DNA from 3 places in the Mesorhizobium sp. M7A.F.Ca.US.010.02.1.1 genome. Region 3 is predicted to be linked to each of the others. Evidence: riboswitches for the same ligand, from Rfam matches in the RefSeq annotation. Region 3 holds a riboswitch; each other region holds the start of a gene.
What was found. Region 3 has a riboswitch for thiamine pyrophosphate ahead of thiB (thiamine ABC transporter substrate binding subunit). Riboswitches for the same ligand answer to the same signal wherever they lie in the genome.

Region 1 (6,595 bases), on a different contig from region 3:
TAGGGTATAAGTCGGATGCCGACGAGCTCTCCCTGATCGGTCGTGAAGAAGACGAGCTCATTGAAACCTGACTGTATCTCTGGTGCTGAGATGCAGATCAATTTGCCGTCCGGAAACCTTGGATCGTTGACGATCTCGACCGGATCAGCATGTATGTGTCCATGCAGGTAGACGATAGGCTTGTTGCCCTGCAGCAGCTGAGTTCTGACAAATCCGCTGTTGAGCATCTCCGCGTATGGCGTAATGCGCGGAGTCTTTTGTGGCAGCAGATTGTGATGGCCGATTATGATGCCGTAACGCATGTCGGGCTGCTGGAGCAATTCCTGTAGGCCTGCAAGCATCTCACGCGAGATGTATGGCGTGTCCATCTGACCGTAATACTCGTCGTCGGACGCCTCCTTGTCTGGATCGCTGGGAGGTGTCGCGGGCGAATGTCCCGAGATGTCCGGCGAGCCGAGATCTAGAGGCTCTGTAGAAGGACTGAGTGCCTCGAGACGATCACGAAGGAACGCGGGAAGGTTTTGAAGCTCCCAACTGCCTATCGCTGTGTTGACGAGGATGAAGTTTGCGCCTGCGGATCCTGTCGGAAGTCTGAAGTGCACGGGTTGGTCCACGGGAACGGTCTGCCAACCCAAGCGGGCGGCTAAACTCGCCATTTCGCTGAATTTCTCAGTCGGTCCAAGTTCGCGCGCGTCATCACGGTTCACATCGTGATTTCCCGGTACGAATATCAACGGAAGCGCCTTTGAACTGCGTCCCTGTGCGCGGCAGAGCAACGTGAAATGCTGGAATGCCGAAGCAATGAAGGTCTTGTCGCCACGGCTCGTGAAATCCCCCATGAAGGCGATCGAATCCAAGGGCTTCGAAGTCGTCAGCCGCCGAAGTTTCGTCAAGACGGCACGCAGCGAAGACGCGCGTAGCTTCTGCGTTATTTTCGGAGCGAACTTGCTATCCTTGGCATCGATGTTGCTAGAGGAAGGATGCCAGTCCGGATAGTGAATATCGCCTACTTGAAGGATTCGCACCCGCCGCATAACTCGCCCCCCTGCCGAGAGCCATAGACTAATCCGTTCGCTTTTGCCAAGCGCGAACGATCATCCGCAGTGTCCTTAACGAGGTAGCCTGCACTTTTCGAGAATTGCCACGGCGGCTATTTTTCGGCTGTGAAGCACACGAGACCCGTGACGTGAGACCCAGTTGCTCAATGCCCAGTTGCTCAATGAGCTTTCTTACGAATAAGGGAGAATTTCCGCGGCCGGACTATCTCTGAGCGAGCGTGCATGACTGCCAACGGAAGGTCTTGCACGCACCCTTGCGATCTTGAGCAATGGTCGCCATGACTTTCTTCTTGCAGGCTTTTGAGTGGCCCAGCCTGCGATCACCAGACCCCACCGATTCTAAAGAGCGTGGCAGATGGGATAGTCGAGGTTGCCCGTGCACAGTCACGCTCAGGGCTTGCGCCGCCCAGAGGACACGCTGAAAAGGCAGATTGGGGCGCAAGCACGCCATTCACGAGAGGTTCGACATGAAGACCATGCAAGAAAAAGACATTCCGGCATTCGTACAAGCAGTTGTGGACGCCGGCTGCAAAATTTGCGCGATTGGCAACTTGGGATACGTCTTTGGCGATGCTGATTTCACGCCAGCGCAACGGAGGGCCGTCGAGCCACAGCTGCGTAGGATTGCTGAAATCTACGGCGAACGCGATCATCTCATGAACGAGATAGCTGTATATCTGCGGTCGATCGGACGCCATGTCGAGGTTGAGCCGAAGACAGGTATTTCCTGATGGCCGTGATCGCGAGAAGCCGTCTTCCAACCTCTGAATCCTAAAGGAGGTGACCCCCAAGGCCGTTCGTCACCTTCGACCAGAATAACCACATCCGTGACCGCCTGAGCTACTTGGTCGATACGCGCACATGGCCAATACAGTTTCTCCATCCTTCACGAAGCGAATGAGGCTTTGGCCATTCAGCCCCGGTCTACGGGGCGTGACTTGTCCCCGATGCATGCGCGAGCTCTCCGCCCGGCTGGCCGCCGGTCGTCGCCACCGGCCGAAGGCGCCCGAATGCGCTTGACAAGATAGCGTCAGCCCGTTCAACCTAAGGCATTCACCAGGGGAGTCCCGGCAAGGGGCTGAGATACTGCTGGCTTTCGCGGCGCAGTGACCCGTTGAACCTGATCCAGTTCATACTGGCGTAGGGACGGTGCAAGCGCTTTGCGGGAGTTTACGCCCGAGGTCCTGTTGCAGCAGGTCTACAGAAGCGTCTTTTCATCCTTCCGGCACAGAACTGGGTCTCCAATGCATGAGCAAAGGAGCCTCACGATGAATGCCCTCACCCCCGCCGTATCGACGGGACCACTGCCCGCCTCGCGGAAAATCCACAAGCCCGGCGTCCTCTACCCGCAGATCAGGGTGCCGATGCGCGAGATTTCCGTCCATCCGACGGCCGGCGAACCGCCCGTCACCGTCTACGATCCGTCCGGCCCCTACACCGATCCATCAGTCGAAACCAGCATCGAAAAAGGCCTTGCCCGGCTTCGCCACGAATGGGTCACGGCGCGTGGCGATGTCGAAGCCTATGACGGCCGCCACGTCCGGCCGGAAGACAATGGATTCGCCACCGGCGAGCGCCTGACACCGGAATTTCCGATACGCAATCGGCCGCTCAAGGCCAAGCAGGGCAAGGCGGTGACCCAACTTGCCTATGCGCGCGCCGGCATCATCACGCCAGAAATGGAGTTCGTAGCCATCCGCGAGAATCTCGGCCGCGAGGTGATGCGCGGCAAGCTGCAACGCGACGGCGAAGCCTTCGGCGCGGCGATCCCAGATTTCGTCACACCCGAATTCGTGCGCGACGAGGTGGCGCGCGGGCGCGCAATCATTCCCGCCAACATCAATCATCCCGAGAGCGAGCCGATGATCATCGGTCGCAATTTTCTGGTCAAGATCAACGCCAACATCGGTAACTCGGCTGTCACATCGTCGATGGCCGAAGAGGTCGAAAAAATGGTCTGGGCTATCCGCTGGGGCGCGGACACGGTGATGGACCTGTCGACCGGCCGCAACATCCACAACATCCGCGACTGGATCGTGCGCAATGCGCCGGTGCCGATCGGTACGGTGCCGCTCTATCAGGCGCTGGAAAAGGTCAACGGCATCGCCGAGGATCTGAACTGGGAGGTCTACCGCGACACGCTGATCGAGCAGGCCGAGCAAGGCGTCGACTATTTCACCATCCACGCCGGCGTGCGGCTGCACTACATCCCGCTGACCGTCGACCGGGTCACGGGCATCGTCTCGCGCGGCGGCTCGATCATGGCCAAATGGTGCCTGCACCATCACCGGGAGAGCTTCCTCTACGAGCATTTCGAGGAGATCTGCGACATCGCCAGAGCCTATGACGTCTCCTTCTCGCTCGGCGACGGCCTTCGTCCCGGTTCAATCGCCGATGCGAACGACGCGGCGCAATTCGCCGAACTGGAAACACTTGGAGAACTCACCAAGATTGCCTGGGCAAAGGACTGCCAGGTGATGATCGAAGGCCCGGGCCATGTCCCCATGCACAAGATCAAGCAGAACATGGACAAGCAGCTCGCAGTGTGCGGTGAGGCGCCGTTCTACACGTTGGGGCCGCTGACGACCGACATCGCGCCGGGCTATGACCACATCACCTCAGGGATAGGTGCCGCCATGATAGGCTGGTTCGGCACCGCAATGCTTTGCTACGTCACGCCGAAAGAGCATCTCGGCCTTCCCGACCGCAACGACGTCAAGATTGGCGTGATCACCTACAAGATAGCCGCCCATGCAGCCGATCTGGCGAAGGGCCATCCGGCAGCGAAAACCAGGGATGATGCCCTTTCGCGCGCGCGCTTCGAGTTCCGCTGGGAGGACCAGTTCAACCTGTCGCTCGACCCCGAAACCGCACGGTCCTTCCACGACCAGACCTTGCCCAAGGAGGCGCACAAGCTGGCACATTTTTGTTCGATGTGCGGGCCGAAATTCTGCTCCATGCGCATTTCCCACGACATCCGTGCCGAGGCCCAGAAGGAAGGCATGGCGGCAATGGCGGCAAAATACCGGGAGGGCGGCGATCTCTACATGCAGGCGGACGAGACTGGCGTACCGGTCGTGCCAGAGGCTCCCAAACCATCATGAGGGTGCTCGTCAAAGGGGCCGGCGTTGCCGGCCTCACCGTCGCTTTCGAACTCGCCGCCCGCGGCGCGACGGTCACCGTCGCCGAGATGCGGCATGGCCTTGGTGGCAACGCGTCGTGGTTCGCCGGCGGCATGCTGGCGCCATGGTGCGAGCGCGAAAGCGCGGAGCAGCCGGTGCTGGATCTCGGACGCGATGCTGCCGACTGGTGGGATGCGGTGCTGTCGGGTCAGGTGACACGGGCCGGGACATTGGTCGTGGCCGCGCCGCGTGATGCCGGTGAGCTTGACCGGTTCGCCAGTCGCACGTCAGGGCATCGGCGCGTCGATGAAAACGAAATTGCGCTCCTGGAACCCGACCTCGCCGGCCGCTTCCGGCGTGGATTGCTCTTCCCCGACGAGGCTCACCTCGACCCACGCCCGGCGATGGCGGCACTTCATGACAAGCTTGCGACCATGGGTGTCAAATTCCACTTCGGCTGCGACGCCCGGCCTGTTTCGGGATTCGCCCGTCAGATAGACTGCATGGGAATGGCAGCGGCCGATGACAGGCTGCGCGGTGTTCGCGGCGAAATGCTGATCCTTCGCACGCCTGATGTCTCGCTGTCGCGGCCGGTCCGTTTGCTTCATCCACGCTTTCCGCTTTATGCCGTGCCGCGCACCGATCACCGTTTCATGATCGGAGCGACGATGATTGAAAGCCAGAGCGCCGGACCGGTGACGGCGCGTTCCATGATGGAGCTGCTGGGCGCCGCCCATGCCCTCCATCCGGCCTTTGGTGAGGCCGAGATCGTTGAAACCGGTGTGGGTGTCCGTCCGGCATTTCCCGACAATTTGCCACGCGTCGAAACAGACGGTGAGATCATCGCGATCAACGGTCTTTATCGTCACGGTTTTCTCCTCGCCCCCGCCATGGCGCGCCAGGCTGCCGACCTGGTTTTCAGTCAAGACAGAACCAAGGAGCATGCTCATGAAACTGATGGTCAACGGCGAGGCGCGTGAGATTGCCGCCACCACGCTGGCCGAGTTGCTTGCCGCGCTCGACTATGAGGGCGATTGGCTCGCCACCGCCGTCAACAGCGACCTCGTGCACAAAGCCAACCGCGCGGAGTTCCAGTTGAGCGACGGCGACCGGATCGAAATCCTCTCGCCCATGCAGGGCGGCTAGCATGTTGGAGCTTTATGGAACCGAGCTTTCGTCGCGCCTGCTTCTCGGCACGGCTCAGTATCCTTCGCCGGCCATCCTTGCCGATGCAGTCAAGGCATCGGGCACGTCGGTGGTGACCGTCTCGTTGCGGCGTGAGATGGCGGGCGGTAGGGCCGGCGAACAATTCTGGTCGTTGATCCGCTCGCTGGGCGCCAGAACCCTGCCCAATACCGCCGGCTGCCTCTCCGTCAAGGAAGCCGTCACCACCGCGAAAATGGCGCGCGAGGTCTTCGGCACCAACTGGATCAAGCTCGAAGTGATCGGCAATCACGACACGCTACAGCCGGATGTGTTCGGTCTGGTTGAAGCCGCCCGCATCCTGTGCGAGGACGGCTTTGCGGTATTCCCCTATACCACCGACGATCTCGTTGTCGCCGAGCGGCTGCTGGAAGCGGGCTGCAAGGTCCTGATGCCGTGGTGCGCACCGATCGGTTCCGCCTTGGGACCGGTCAACATGACGGCGCTGCGCTCGATGCGCGGATATTTCCCTGGCGTCCCGCTGATTGTGGATGCGGGGCTCGGACGGCCGTCGCACGCGGCCACCGTCATGGAACTCGGCTTTGACGCCGTGCTCCTGAACACAGCGGTCGCCAAGGCGGCAGATCCGGTCGGCATGGCGCGTGCTTTCGGTAAGGCGGTCGACGCCGGTCGTGAGGCGTTCAGTTCGGGAATGCTCGAACCGCGCGACGTCGCCGTGCCATCGACACCGATGGTCGGCAGGGCCGTTTTTTCATGAAGCTCGATCCCTTCTACCTGATCGTCGACAGCGCCGCCTGGATCGAAAGGTTGGCGCCGCTCGGCGTCAAGCTGATTCAGCTTCGCATCAAAACCATGGATGAAACCGGGCTGCGCGCGGAGATCCGCAAGTCGAAGGCCTGGTGTGTCCAACACAAAAGCCAGCTCATCATCAATGATTATTGGCGCCTGGCAATCGAGGAAGGCTGCGATTTCGTGCATCTGGGCCAGGAGGATTTGCAAACGGCCGACCTCTCGAGGATACGGGCAGCGGGCGTCAGGCTCGGATTGAGCACGCATGATCATGTCGAGCTGGAAACGGCCATGTTTGCCGAGCCCGACTATGTCGCGCTCGGTCCGATCTATCCCACCACTTTGAAGAAAATGAAGTGGGCACCGCAAGGGCTAGAGCGGATCAGCGAGTGGAAGCGGCGGGTGGCGCCGATCCCATTGGTCGCCATCGGCGGCCTCAACCCCGACCGCCTCGACGGCGTC
Region 2 (6,595 bases), on a different contig from region 3:
CCATCTTGGCCGAATCCATCGTCCCGATGGCGCCGCTTTGGCTGCGCAGATAATGGCCGTCGATCAGCGCCTTCAGCGAGGCGTGGATCAGCGCCGGATTGGTCAACGCATCCTTGTTGGCCGCGATCAGCAGGGCTGCCGCATCTTCGGGGTGATCGACCGCGAACTGGTAGCCGCGCCGTGTCGCCTGGACAAAGGCTGCCGCAGGCTTGGGGTTTGCCTGGAGATAGGCTTCGCTCGAAGAGATCAGTGTCGTATGCTCGTCAGGCACGCCGTAATCGGCATAGACGAAGCTGCGTTGTTTGACGCCCTTGAGCTCGGCTTCGACACCCTCCCAGGTCGAGACTTCGAGCGTGAAATCGACCGAACCATTGGCCAGCGCCTCATAGGCTGAGGTGCCGAGCGTCACCGTCTCGAAATTGCCCTTGCCGCCATCATGGCGGATGATGGTCGATATCAGGGCGTTTTCCCAGGCGCTGCCGAAGCCGCCATAGGTCAGGCCGTCAAGGTTTCTCGGGCTTACTATCTCGCTGCGGGCCGCATTGAAGACCACGCGGCCGGTTTCCGATTGCACCACCGCATAGACGCCCTTCAGGTCCGCTCCGGCGGTTCTCTGGGTGAACAGGCTGATGGTGCCGTTGATGCCGAAATCGGCGACGCGATTTGCAACCAGCGTGCCCGCACCGGTATCGCTGTAAGGCAGGATGTCGACCTCGAGCCCGGCCTCGCGATAGAAGCCCTTGTCGCGGGCGACGAACAGTCCGATGTGGTTGGTGTTGACCGTCCAGTCGAGGGCAACGGTGACCTTTTGTGCCGATTGTGCTTGGGCTCGCCCCGATCCGGCAATGAGCGGAAGGCCTGTGGCAAGGGTCAGCAACAAGGCCTGCCGGCGCGTCAAGTCAGTCATGATCGTGTCCTTTGGATGGGGTGGCGTTGACGATGATGTCGAGAATCTCGGCCTCGAGCGTACTTGCCTGGCGCGCGGCATCGCCGCCAAGGCTGCGCGGGCGCGGCAGCGGCACCTTAATTTCACGCACGATGCGGGCCGGGCGCGCCGACAGCACATAGATGCGGTCGGACAGGAACACGGCTTCGCGCACGTCATGGGTGATCAGGAGCGCCGTCCAGCGATGATGCCGCCACATCTGTTCCAGCCAGCGCTGCATGGCCGTGCGGGTCAGCGCGTCGAGCGCGCCGAACGGCTCGTCGAGCAAAAGCATGTCGCGTTGCTGCACCACCGTGCGCAGCAAGGCCGCGCGCTGGCGCATACCGCCGGACAGTTGCGCTGGAAAATGCCGCTCGAAGCCGGCAAGCCCGAATTCGGCAAACAACGGCGCAACGCGCACCCGCGCCGCCTGTCTCCTCATGCCTTGGACTTCGAGCCCGAGCGTCGCGTTGTCGAGGATGCGCCGCCACGGCATCAGCGCGTCACGCTGCGGCATGAAGGCGAAATGCCTGCCGTGGTCGTCGAGCGGCGCGCCGTCGAACAACATCTCGCCCTCGCCATGCTCGGCGCCGGTCAGAAGCTGAAAGAGCGTCGATTTGCCGGCGCCCGAGGGTCCAAGGATCGAGACGAATTCACCAGCGCCGACGCTAAGCGAAATATCGGCCAGCACGTCGAGCCCACCGAACGCCTTGCGCACATACCGCAGTTCCAGCCGGCTCATCGCCAGGCTCCCTTCCCGGCGGTTTCCTTGCCGGCCCGCTCCCAGGGCATCGCAAGGCGCTGCAGCAGTACAGTCAACCCGAACAGGACAAGGGTCAGGGCAGCGCTCACTCCGACGGCGGCAAGAACCAGGTCAGGGCGGAAATTGTTCTTGGCGTTGAGCATATAGATGCCCAGCCCCTTCGCGGCACCGGCATATTCGGCGAAGATCGCGCCGACCACGGCATAGGTGATGGAGATCCTCAACCCAGCAAAGAAATAGGGCAGCGCCGAAGGCAGCCGCGCCAGCACGAAGATGCGCCAGCGCCCTGCCCCCATGGCGCGGAGCATTTGCCCGATCTCGGCCTCGGTCGACTCATAACCCTCGACCAATGCAACCAGCATCGGAAAGAAGGTAACCAGCGCCACCAGCATGATCTTGGGCGCCAGCCCGAAGCCGAACCACAGCACCACCAGCGGCGCGATCGCCACCAGCGGCAAGGTCTGGCTGACGATTAAGACGGGAAACAGCGCACGCCGCAGCGGCTGGAAGAAGTCGACCAGCATCGACAGCACGAAGGCGGCGCTGAGCGAACAGGCAAAGCCGAGCAGCGTGGCGCCGATGGTCGGAATGGCGTTGTCGGCCAGCGCCTGGCGATTGAGCAGCGCTTGCTCGAAAACGCGCGACGGCGCCGGCAGTATCGTCGGCCTGATGCCGGAATAGGTGGCATAAAGCTCCCACGCCACTAGGAGCAAACCGACCGAGATCATGGCCGGCATTGCCTTGACAAGAAGACCCGCGATCGGGCGCGAAGCGACTGATGATGTGGCCACGGGAGACAACCTTTGACGGCAGCGCGAAAGCGCGGCTGGCTCAGACAGCCGACGGGCTGTTGGCCGAGACCGTGACGTCGAGGGTTACGTGGCCGGCGCCTGGTCCGAAGCGGCAGAAGGCCTCGTCCAGCGCCGAAAAGATCGCACCGGCATCACCGCGCAGTTTCGTGCAGAAATGCTTAGAACGCTCATAGACGCCGGACTGCTTGAGAAAATCGATGCAGCCGTAGATCTCGTCCATGTGGTCGTCGGTGCCCATCACATAGAGCGAGAACTGCGCCGCCGCCGGCTGGCCGGTGGCAGCAGCATTGCGCACCGCCGCGATGGCCGCATCCTTGCGCGGGCCGAGCGACCCGACAGGCCCGCCAAGTGCATCGGAGCGGCAGATCGGATCATCCGGTTCGCCAGGGCACCCGCGCGAGATGGTGGCCGACAACACGCAATGTTTGCCGCTGCGTGCCGCCGCCACGAAGAGGTCACGCATGGCGGGAAACAGCACTTCGGGCGGCCCGACCAGCAAGGTCGAGATGTCGTCGGTCTCGATCCTGAGCTTGTCGCGCCAGGGATCGAGCGCACCGAGCGCGCCAAGAATGACACCGACGAAATCGTCGGTCATGGGGTATAGGGAAATCTGTGCGCCTGAAAACATCGCCCGCCTCGCTCCGCTGGTATTACCCAGATCAGCTTCTAGGGTCTGTGGGCTTGCCGCCCCCGTCTCAGCCCCGACCGTACGGAGCACCCCTGTGGATGTGCGCCTTAAAGCATCATTCGAGTTCAAGGGAAAGCCGTTTTTTCAGAGCACTGCGCCAAAAGCATTGCGCCAGTCACGGTGCGCCTGAGCGGAATTTTGTCGGGAACCTTCGCCGCCGCGACCGGTTGTCCTCACAGTCGCAACGCGATCACTTTCGTAGAAAATAAGCGACGACTTCACAGAAATGGAGACAAACCATGTTCATGAAAATCCTCGCAGCTTCGGTTCTCACCATTGGTCTGGCCACGTCAGCCATGGCGCAAAGCGCCGGCAGCAACAACGCAAATGGAAGCGGCAGCGGCAAGTCGGTGACGGTTGAGCCGAACACGCCGGCTTCCCCGAATACGATCGAGCCGGACACTGTCGACCCGGGCACGACCAACAGCACGACTGGCACGGTAGGGGACATGAATTCGAACGCGGATCAGAATTGCCCGACCAACCCGCAAGGCGCGCAGCCGGACGCCGATGGTAACGCGACGGCGCCAACGGTAAACGATAATCATTGTGGCAAGTAACCACGTCGCAAACGGATGAAGCCGCTGGGCATCGCCCAGCGACTTCATCCGTTTTTCTGGTCCGCAGCACTCGCTTTGCCGAACAGCCGGATTTCTGGAGCGGGTTTCCCGGCGGGCGGGCGCGAAAATAGGTGTTTTGAATTGAGCAGCCGTTTGAGCACTCTACCGTAGGTAAAATACAGGACCCGACCGTTGGCGAGATCGAATTCCACTGTTCCCCACCGCCTGACCGGAGCCTTTCCTGTGCAGGGCCCCAGCCTTCTGATCTGGAATCCCAGCCTGACTTTGCGCGTTCCGATTTCAAGATAGATGCCTGGCAGAAGGCCAAGCACATGCCATAGCCGTACAACATGCTCGACCGACATGGCCGGCGAGATTATCAGGTGGCTGGGCTGAAGCCGCGCCCAGACGAAGTCGCCTTTCGGCTGCGGCATTCCTGACAACAGCCCCCGGCAGTAGGCCGGCACCGCCTCGCTCACCAGAATCCGCATAGCGGTTGCCGTGCTGTCGACCAAGGCTTCTCTCGATGTCCAGTCAGCTTCGGAAAACGGCACCTGCCCGAGAATGTCACCCTCGTCAAAACCGGCGGACATCTTGTGGAGCGTGACGCCGCCATGAGCCGCATACCGGCCGTCCACGGCCAAGCGCTGGATCGGGTGGGGCCCTCGATAGTCGGGGAGCAGCGCCGGGTGGAGGTTGACCCCGCCTTTGGAAAAATGGCCAAGAACCTCTTGAGGGATCAAGACAGGCAAAGTGTAGCAGACCAGCACATCGGCGCGGACGTCAGACAATTGCCGACCAAGCGCATTCCAATCGTAAGGGCGGCCAAATTCGATAAACTTGACAGGCGTGTTACCGATAAACCGCCTGAGCAGCAGCTTGCGTTGAAGCCTTCGCCGGAAATTGCCAATGCTGAAACCGGTGGGACGACGCCGGAACCCGGGCACGATGATCGCGCCAATTGCATTTCCAGCCTCTAGCCAGCCGGCGAGCAGAGGCCCCGTATAGTTAGAGATATCGAGGACAAAAACGGCTGTGATCGGCTCCGAGTGATCGGTCGATTCGATCGGCCTCATCTTCGGCGGCTCAAACGGGCCGACAGATCAGGGCGAGCTTGTCAGGTCGGCTGAGTGGAAGGCGATGCCAAGGCAGTTACAACCGAAAGACGCTCGCGTTTTACAAACACTGGCTTTTCGTAAACTTTTTTCACGGCCCGTCTCCCGAAATCAACTCTTCCTGCGCAATTGGACCGCGATACGGCAGGCTGTCAACCGCCTGACCGTGTTTGCCTACCGCACCGCATTCGCCGTTGACGAAGGTGTTCGAAGGGCGCTTTCGCACATTGGTGAAAGCTCGATGGCTTCACCACGCGACAAGACGCGCTGACTGAAGGGGTTTGGATGCGATGATCTGCTCGACGACACCGTCGAGCAGCAATGCAGGGCAAATCGCAGTTGCGAATCTACGAAACCGCCGTCTCGCGAACCGGCAGCTTCCAGCCTGGCCTGACGAAGTGGCAGGTGTATCCGTTGGGATATTTCTCCAGATAGTCCTGATGCTCGGGCTCGGCTTCCCAGAATGGACCAACGGGTGCGACTTCGGTGACGACCTTGCCCGGCCACAGGCCCGAGGCATCGACATCGGCGATGGTGTCCTCGGCGACGCGCTTCTGTTCGTCGCTGGTGTAATAGATCGCCGAGCGATAACTCGTCCCGACATCGTTGCCCTGGCGGTTGCGGGTCGTCGGATCGTGGATCTGGAAAAAGCGTTCCAGCAGCGTGCGAAAGCTTATGATGGCCGGATCGAAATTGATCTCGATGGCTTCTGCGTGGGTGCCGTGGTTGCGGTAGGTGGCGTTGAGCACGTCGCCGCCGCTGTAGCCGACACGGGTGGAGATGACGCCGGGATAGCGCCGTATCAAATCCTGCATGCCCCAGAAACAGCCGCCGGCAAGGACTGCACGTTCGGTCGAAGTCGCCATGTCACGTCTCCTCAAAAGCAATTCCAGGAAAAGTGTGTAGCGGTTTTCCGTCTGGAATTGCGTAAAAGCAAGTGGTCTCGCCATAAATGGGCATTGTCACCTGCTTCGTCCAGCGGACGCGGTGGATCTACTTCAGTTGCTCGTTTTGGGCGAGGCTGTCGATCAAACCCGGTAGCTTCAGGCCAGGCGGAATGGCGGCAAAGCTGATCGCCACCGGTGGTGCCCTGAGCGACCAGTCGAAAAGAACGGTCTTGACGGGGATGTTGCCCAGCCACGCCAGCAGCCGAGGTGGCACGCCGCTCCCGGGCCAGACCAGGAGCATGCCGTGATCGCGCAGCCGCTGGCTGGTGATCCAGGGGGCGAGCCGCATGTCGAGGTCGGTGAAGATCGACGGCTTGTCATAGGCGTTGAGGCCCGCCAGCAACGCGATGCGGGTATCGCCGCCGACGATGTCGAGCCGACCGGGCACCGCCGCGTGCCAGACCGCCTCGGCTTCGTCCGAAATCTGCCGCGCTGGCCAGCAGACGGCATCCATGCGCCCGCGCAAATTGCAACTCGTCCAGCGGATGCCCGCATAGGCACCGGACATGCCGAGGATGCAGGCGAACGCGCAGATCGCCAGCCGTCGCAGTTCGACGGCGCCGAGCCGATGACCCAGCAAGGCGAGCGCCACAACGCCGACCAGATTGTACATCGGCGCGCCCCACGCCTCGCCGGCGCCGGTGAACAGCGAAGCCACCATGACAAGCACCGCCGGACCAAGCCCCATCCACACGAGATAGGCCAGCGCGCCGCGCTCGATGGGCTGTTCCGGCGCGGGCGAACGCCGCAACAGCCCCGATATCGACAGCACCAGCAATAAGCCG
Region 3 (6,595 bases):
GCGCCTTGGCCAATTCGGCGAGCTTGTTGTTGGCGCCGACATTGTCCACCGTGATCGGCTTGTCGGAAGGCTGGAAGCCGGATTCCTGAACTTCAGGCGGCGTGAACATCTGGCAGCTTGCCAACGCCACGGCAAAGCCAGCCAGCGCGAGAAAGCGCGCCAGCGGTTTCATTCCCAATGTGTTAGCGCCGATCGCCAGAACGGCTTCCTTTCGGGTCCCGGCGCATGATCACGAAAATCGGGGGCGATCTTCGGAACGTGTCATGCGCTATCTCAAACTGCTGCAGCATCCGTGCCCGTCCCTTAGGGCGGCGGCGGATACTGCAGGCAAATCACGGCCTGTGCAGGACCGGTAGGGCGACCTAGCCACACTCCCCCGGTCATGGCAAGCAAACGCCACATCGCCTGGAGCCGGTTTGACCGTAAATTATGTCCGCTTCCGGGCAACATCGCGTGATGTGGAATATCCAGCACCCGCGCCGATATAGCGCCGGAACGCCTCCGGACCAGCCCCGGTAAAGAAATCATCAGCCTTGCCGGTTGCGGCCACCAACCCATTGTCGACAAACACCATGTGCTCGCCGATGCGGCGTGCATCCTCGGGCTGGTGGGTGACAAATAGCACCGTCATGGCGCGTTCGGCATGAACGGCAGCAACCAGATCCAGCATCTCGTCGCGCAAAGCGGGTCCGAGCGAAGCAAAGGGCTCGTCGAGCAGCAACACCGGTCGGTCGCGCACCAGCACGCGGGCCAGTGCGACGCGCTGGCGTTCGCCCCCGGAGAGCTCGCGCGGTAGGCGTTTCTCCTTGCCCGCGAGACCGGTGCGCGCAAGCGCCTCGGCGACCGCGGCGCGGTCCGCCTCGGTCAGTCCCAGGGAGGGCGAGCGGCCGAGCCCGACATTCTGCTCGACGGAAAGATGCGCGAAGAGATTGTTCTCCTGGAACACCATCGACACCGGCCGCGCCGAGGCCGGCTCGGTGCTGACATCGGCCCCGCCGATCAGCACGCGGCCCGATTGTGGGGTCTCGAAGCCGGCGACCAGATTGAGCAGTGTCGACTTGCCCGAACCGCTCGGACCCATGATGGCGGTGATCTTCGCCGTGGCGAACTCGACGTCGAAGACAAGTGGCGCATCGCCATAGCTGCCATAACTGAACGACACATTGTCCAGCCGCACCGGCGCGCCCTTTTCGAGCCTGTTGGCCGCCCTCTCACGCATCGCGGACCTTCTCCCTTCCCAGCCAGTGCGCCGCCACGATCAACGCGAGACAGACGAAGCCGAGCAGCAGTGCCAGGCCGGCGGCATCCTCGGTGCGGTAGCTGCCCATCCGTGCCAGAAGAAGGTAGGGCAATGTCTGCACGGAATCACTGCCGAACAGGGCAATGACACCGAGATCGCCGAGCGACAGCGCCATGGCGAAAGCGAAGGCCGTGGCGAGCGGTCGCCGCAGCGACGGCCAGTCGACCAGCATCAGCCGGTTCCAGCCCGCAATGCCGAGCAGTGCGCAGAGCCGTTCGTGACGCTCGCTCGCCGCATCATAGGCGGGACGCACGGCGCGCAGGGCGAACGGCATCGCCATCACCGCATTGACGGTGACGACCATGACCGGGGCGATGGCAAAGACATCGCCGGCATGGCGCAGCAACACGAACCAGCCGGCGCCGACGACGATCGGCGGCACGACAAGGACAAAACCGGCGCCTGTATCGGTGGCGCGTTCGAGCAGTGTCTTTGCGCCGGCACGGCGGTTCAGCGCCAGTGCCCGCCGCGCCATGGTCAGCGCCAGCGACAGCATCACCGAAAGCAGCGCCGACAGAAAGGCGAGCGCCGCGCTGGTCAGCGTTGCCTGCCGGACAGTGGCCTCTCTGGCCAAACGGCCGAGGTCCGCACCCAGCCCGGCCACCACGGTTGCCGCCATCGGCCCAACGACGAACAGCAGCGCCAGGATGATGACTAGCGCGTTCAACCAGGTCTCGCTCCGATTGACCGAGAGATAGCGGCGTTGCGCGACCGGCAAATTGGTGTCGCCGACCACATTGGCGCCCAGGCGCGTTAGGGCCAGCACAACGATAAAGGTCAAGGCGATCTGCAACAGCGTCAATGTAACGGCCCGGGCGGGATCGAAATCGAAGCGCAGCGCCTGGTAGATGCCGACCTCAAGCGTCGTCGCGGCCGGCCCGCCGCCGAGCGTCAGCACGATGGTGAAGGATGTGATGCAGAGCATGAACACCAGCCCGGCGACGCCGGGCAGTGCGGCGCGCAGCGTTGGCCATTCGATTAGCCGGAACGCCGGCCGCGCCGCCATGCCGAGCTGGCTCGCCAACCGCCATTGGTCGGCCGGTATGGTCTGCAGCGCCTCGAGGAACAGCCGCGTCGCCAGCGGCAGGTTGAAGAAGACATGGGCGACGAGGATGCCGGACAGGCCATAGATGCCCGGCCAGCTTCCCCCGCCGATCACAGCAAACACGCCGGCGAAATAGCCGGCACGGCCATAAAGCGCCAGGATGCCGAGTGCTGCGACAATAGCCGGCAGCGCCAACGGCACGGCGAATATCTGCAGGATGAAGGCGCGACCGAAGAAACGTGGATGTCGCGACAGAGCGCGCGCCACGAACAGCGCCGGGATGACCGAAAGCAGCGTCGAGAGCGCCGCTTGCCAGAGCGTGAAGCGAATGACGCGAAGCAGATAGGGATCGAAGGCTGCCCAGGCGCCCGAGAAATCATGGGCGCCCTCGAAAAGCAGGCCGGCAAACGCGCCGCCGATCAGCAGCGCGATTGCAGCGAGCGCGAGGGTGCCAGCGGTGATGCGGGGGTCAGACGCGCGTTGCACGCTGGACCACCATTCTTTCCATCGCGGCAATTACAAAGGATTGCGTTCCTTGGCGCCCCCCTCTGTCCTGCCGGACATCTCCCCCTCCAGGGAGGAGATCGGCCGCCACCCATGCTTCCGCTAGTCTCCAACGTTGCCGGACTATAACCAGCAACGACACTGCCAATCTCCCCCCTTGAGGGGGAGATTGCCGGCAGGCCAGAGGGGGGTGGAGTGGCGCGAACATCAAAAGAACTCGCAAGCCTACTTGCTCATCACCGCCAGCCACTCATCGACCCAGGCCTTGCGGTTGGCGGCGACCTCGTCGGGGCTGAACAGCAAGGTCTTGGTCGGCTTGACCAATTTGTCGAAGGCCGGATTGAGCGGCTTGTCGGTCTTGCCGGCCGGGAACATCCAGTTGGTCTCGGGGATGGCATCCTGGAATTTCGGCCCGGTCATGAAGGCGATGAACTTGGCCGCCAGCGGGTTCTTGGCCCCCGCCGTGGTGATACCCGCGACTTCTATCTGCAAATACTCGCCCTCCTCGAACGACGCTGCCTGATAGCGCTCTGTCTTCTCGGCGACCATGTGGTAGGCCGGCGACGTCGTGTAGGACAGCACCATCGGCGCCTCGCCCTTGGTGAACAGCCCATAGGCCTCGCTCCAGCCCGGCGTCACGGTCAGCACTTTCGCCTTGAGCTTGGCCCAGGCCTCGGGCGCCTTGTCGCCATAGACCGACTTGACCCACAGAAGCAGACCGAGGCCCGGCGTGGAGGTGCGCGGATCCTGGATGACGATCTTGTCATCGGCACTGCCCTCGACCAGTTCTTTCAGGCTTTTCGGCGGGTTCTTCAGCTTCTCGGAGTCGTAGACGACGGCGAAATATCCGTAGTCAAAGGGGACAAAAGTATCGTCGCTCCAGCCACCCGGCACGTTGACATCAGTTACGCCGCCATGCGGCGCGAACAAGCCTGACGCCTTGGCATCGGCGGTGAGATTGGTGTCGAGGCCAAGCACGATATCGGCCTTGGTCGACGCGCCTTCCAATCTGACGCGGTTGAGCAGCGCGACGCCGTCGGCGACCGAGACGAACTCGACATCGCAGCCGCATTCGGCCTCGAACTCCTTCTTCACCACGGGACCCGGACCCCAGTCGGCGGTAAAGCTCTCATAGGTGTAGACGGTGAGTTTGTCCTTGGCCAAGGCCGGTCCGGACAGGACCACGGCCATTGCTGAGACTAGAGCGTATAAATGCGTGCGCATCGGCGCCTCCTTCGTTCGAATTAAAAGGAATTGAGGCGTCGGACTGTCCGAAACGTCTAATCCCTCCGCCGGTACAAACCGGATCAGGTTCAGCGGGTTGGCGAGACTGCCTCTCAGCCGGTCCGCGAAGATCGCGTCCGGCACCCCGTTAGAGCGTTTCGACACATAGGCCGGGCCGATCCCCCATGCAAGTGGGAGTTTGCCGCCTTCCGTTTCCCGTGCCGGGCTGGTAAGGGCCACACGATATGAGCACATTCACCATCCTGCTTGGCGGCGATCTCATCCGCACGCCACGGCTCGACCGCCAGGCCGAAGGCTCCCGCGTCATCGCCGCCGACGCCGGCATCGGGCATGCGCGGCTGCTGGGTCTCGTGCCCGAACTGTGGGTGGGCGATTTCGATTCCGTGCCAGCCAAGCTGCCTGACGATCTCGCTTCCGTGCCGCGCCGGACCTTCCCGGCGGAAAAGGACCAGACCGATGGCGAACTGGCCATTGCCGCCGCACTCGAGCGCGGCGCGACCCGCCTGGTGCTCGCCGGTGCTTTCGGCGGCAAGCGCGCCGACCACGCTTTCCTGCATCTGGCGCTTGCCCTCCGGCTGGCCGAGGCCGGGACTGATGTGCTCCTGACCAGCGGCGCCCAGGAGGGCATTCCCCTGCTGCGCGGAACGGCCGGCTTCGACTATGCCGATGGCACGCTGTTTTCGGTGCTCGGCTTTTCCGAGCTCGCCGGCCTGACCGTCACCGGCGCCAAATGGCCGCTGAACCACGTCAAGGTGGCGTTCGGTTCGTCGCTGACCATCTCCAACGAGGTCAAGGGCCGCCTCGAAATCGCACTGGACCATGGCCGCGCGATGCTGCTCGCTCATCCCTATCCCTTACCTGAAAGCTGACATGGCCCCGCCTCTTCTCAACCTCGACGGGATAAAACTGACCTTCGGCGGCACGCCGCTGCTCGACGGCGCCGCCTTGACGGCTTCGGCCGGCGACAAGATTGCACTGGTCGGCCGCAACGGGTCGGGCAAGTCGACCCTGCTGAAGATCGCCGCTGGCCTGATCGAGCCGCAGGACGGCGAGGTGTTCCGCCAGCCTTCGGCAACTATCCGCTATTTGCCGCAGATGCCGGACATGGAGGGCTTTGCCACCGTCCGCGCCTATGTCGAGGCCGGGCTTGGCCCCGCCGACGATCCCTACCGAGCCAGCTATCTGATGGAGCATCTCGGACTGTCGGGTGAGGAACGTCCGAATGATCTGTCGGGCGGCGAGGCGAGGCGTGCTGCCCTTGCCCGCGTGATGGCGCCGGAGCCAGACATCCTGCTGCTCGATGAGCCGACCAACCATCTCGACCTCTCGGTCATCGAATGGCTGGAAGAAGAACTCATCCGCACCTCCTCGGCACTGATCGTCATCTCGCACGACCGCCGCTTTCTCGAACGTGTGTCGCGCGCCACCATCTGGCTCGATCGCGGCCAGACCCGCAGGCTGGACAAGGGCTTTGGCCATTTCGAGGAATGGCGCGACCTGGTCCTGGAGGAAGAAGAGCGCGAGCAGCATAAACTCGGCCGCCAGATCGTTCGCGAAGAGCATTGGCTGCGCTACGGCGTGACGGCGCGGCGCAAGCGAAACATGCGCCGGCTCGGCGAGTTGCAGACCATGCGCCAGCGTTTTCGCGGCCATCGCGGTGCCGAAGGGTCGGCGACCATGGTGGCGAGCGACGCCGCCGAGTCCGGCAAGCTGGTGATCGAGGCGAAGAACATCGAGAAGAGCTTTGGCGATCTCACCGTGGTCAAGGGGTTTTCGACCCGCATCCAGCGCGGCGATCGCGTCGGCCTGGTCGGGCCGAACGGCGCCGGCAAGACGACGCTCTTGAAGATGCTGACCGGCGAGATGAAGCCGGACGTCGGTTCGGTGCGGCTCGGCACCAATCTGGAGATCGCCACGCTCGACCAGAAGCGCGAGGCGGTCGACCCGCAGGAGACGCTGGCGCAATATCTCACCGACGGGCGCGGCGAGAACCTCGTCATCAATGGCGAGCAGCGCCACGTCGTCTCCTACATGAAGGATTTCCTGTTCAAGCCGGAGCAGGCACGCACGCCGGTGCGCGAGTTGTCCGGCGGAGAACGGGCACGGCTCTTGCTGGCGCGGGTGCTGGCGCGGCCGGCAAACCTTCTGGTGCTCGACGAGCCGACCAACGATCTCGATATGGAGACGCTGGAACTGCTGCAGGAACTGGTCGCCGGCTTTGCCGGCACCGTCATCCTGGTCAGCCACGATCGCGATTTCCTCGACCGCACCGTGACCAGCCTGATCGCGCCGGATGGTGAAGGCCGCTGGATCGAATATGCCGGCGGCTACTCCGACATGCTGGCGCAGCGCGGCGGCACCAGGCTGGACGACCGCAAGGCGCGTGCGAAGGCCGAAAACGGCGAAGCGCCAGTGACGACCAGAAGTGAAGCGGCCGCGCCAAAGGGGCCGGCGAAGAAACTGTCGTTCAAACAGAAATTCGCGCTGGAATCGCTGCCCAA

Region 1: another riboswitch for thiamine pyrophosphate. It lies ahead of thiC (phosphomethylpyrimidine synthase ThiC); the one in region 3 lies ahead of thiB (thiamine ABC transporter substrate binding subunit).
Region 2: another riboswitch for thiamine pyrophosphate. It lies ahead of EOA19_RS20435 (YkoF family thiamine/hydroxymethylpyrimidine-binding protein); the one in region 3 lies ahead of thiB (thiamine ABC transporter substrate binding subunit).

What each region holds. Positions count from the first base shown of each region.
Region 1 is NZ_RZRV01000027.1:47,709-54,303, forward strand. Features, by position in the region: gene EOA19_RS23750 (metallophosphoesterase) at 1-1,034, opposite strand, end outside; gene EOA19_RS23755 (hypothetical protein) at 1,526-1,789, shown strand; TPP riboswitch at 2,107-2,223, shown strand; gene thiC (phosphomethylpyrimidine synthase ThiC) at 2,327-4,162, shown strand; gene thiO (glycine oxidase ThiO) at 4,159-5,160, shown strand; gene thiS (sulfur carrier protein ThiS) at 5,129-5,326, shown strand; gene EOA19_RS23780 (thiazole synthase) at 5,328-6,101, shown strand; gene EOA19_RS23785 (thiamine phosphate synthase) at 6,098-6,595, shown strand, end outside.
Region 2 is NZ_RZRV01000019.1:91,355-97,949, reverse strand. Features, by position in the region: gene EOA19_RS20450 (ABC transporter substrate-binding protein) at 1-907, opposite strand, end outside; gene EOA19_RS20445 (ABC transporter ATP-binding protein) at 900-1,667, opposite strand; gene EOA19_RS20440 (ABC transporter permease) at 1,664-2,416, opposite strand; gene EOA19_RS20435 (YkoF family thiamine/hydroxymethylpyrimidine-binding protein) at 2,520-3,128, opposite strand; TPP riboswitch at 3,119-3,232, opposite strand; gene EOA19_RS20430 (hypothetical protein) at 3,428-3,748, shown strand; gene EOA19_RS20425 (formyltransferase family protein) at 3,793-4,824, opposite strand; gene msrA (peptide-methionine (S)-S-oxide reductase MsrA) at 5,211-5,729, opposite strand; gene EOA19_RS20415 (glycosyltransferase family 39 protein) at 5,857-6,595, opposite strand, start outside.
Region 3 is NZ_RZRV01000041.1:10,849-17,443, reverse strand. Features, by position in the region: gene EOA19_RS28640 (M48 family metalloprotease) at 1-172, opposite strand, end outside; gene thiQ (thiamine ABC transporter ATP-binding protein) at 428-1,219, opposite strand; gene thiP (thiamine/thiamine pyrophosphate ABC transporter permease) at 1,212-2,831, opposite strand; gene thiB (thiamine ABC transporter substrate binding subunit) at 3,075-4,073, opposite strand; TPP riboswitch at 4,117-4,231, opposite strand; gene EOA19_RS28615 (thiamine diphosphokinase) at 4,319-4,963, shown strand; gene EOA19_RS28610 (ABC-F family ATP-binding cassette domain-containing protein) at 4,965-6,595, shown strand, end outside.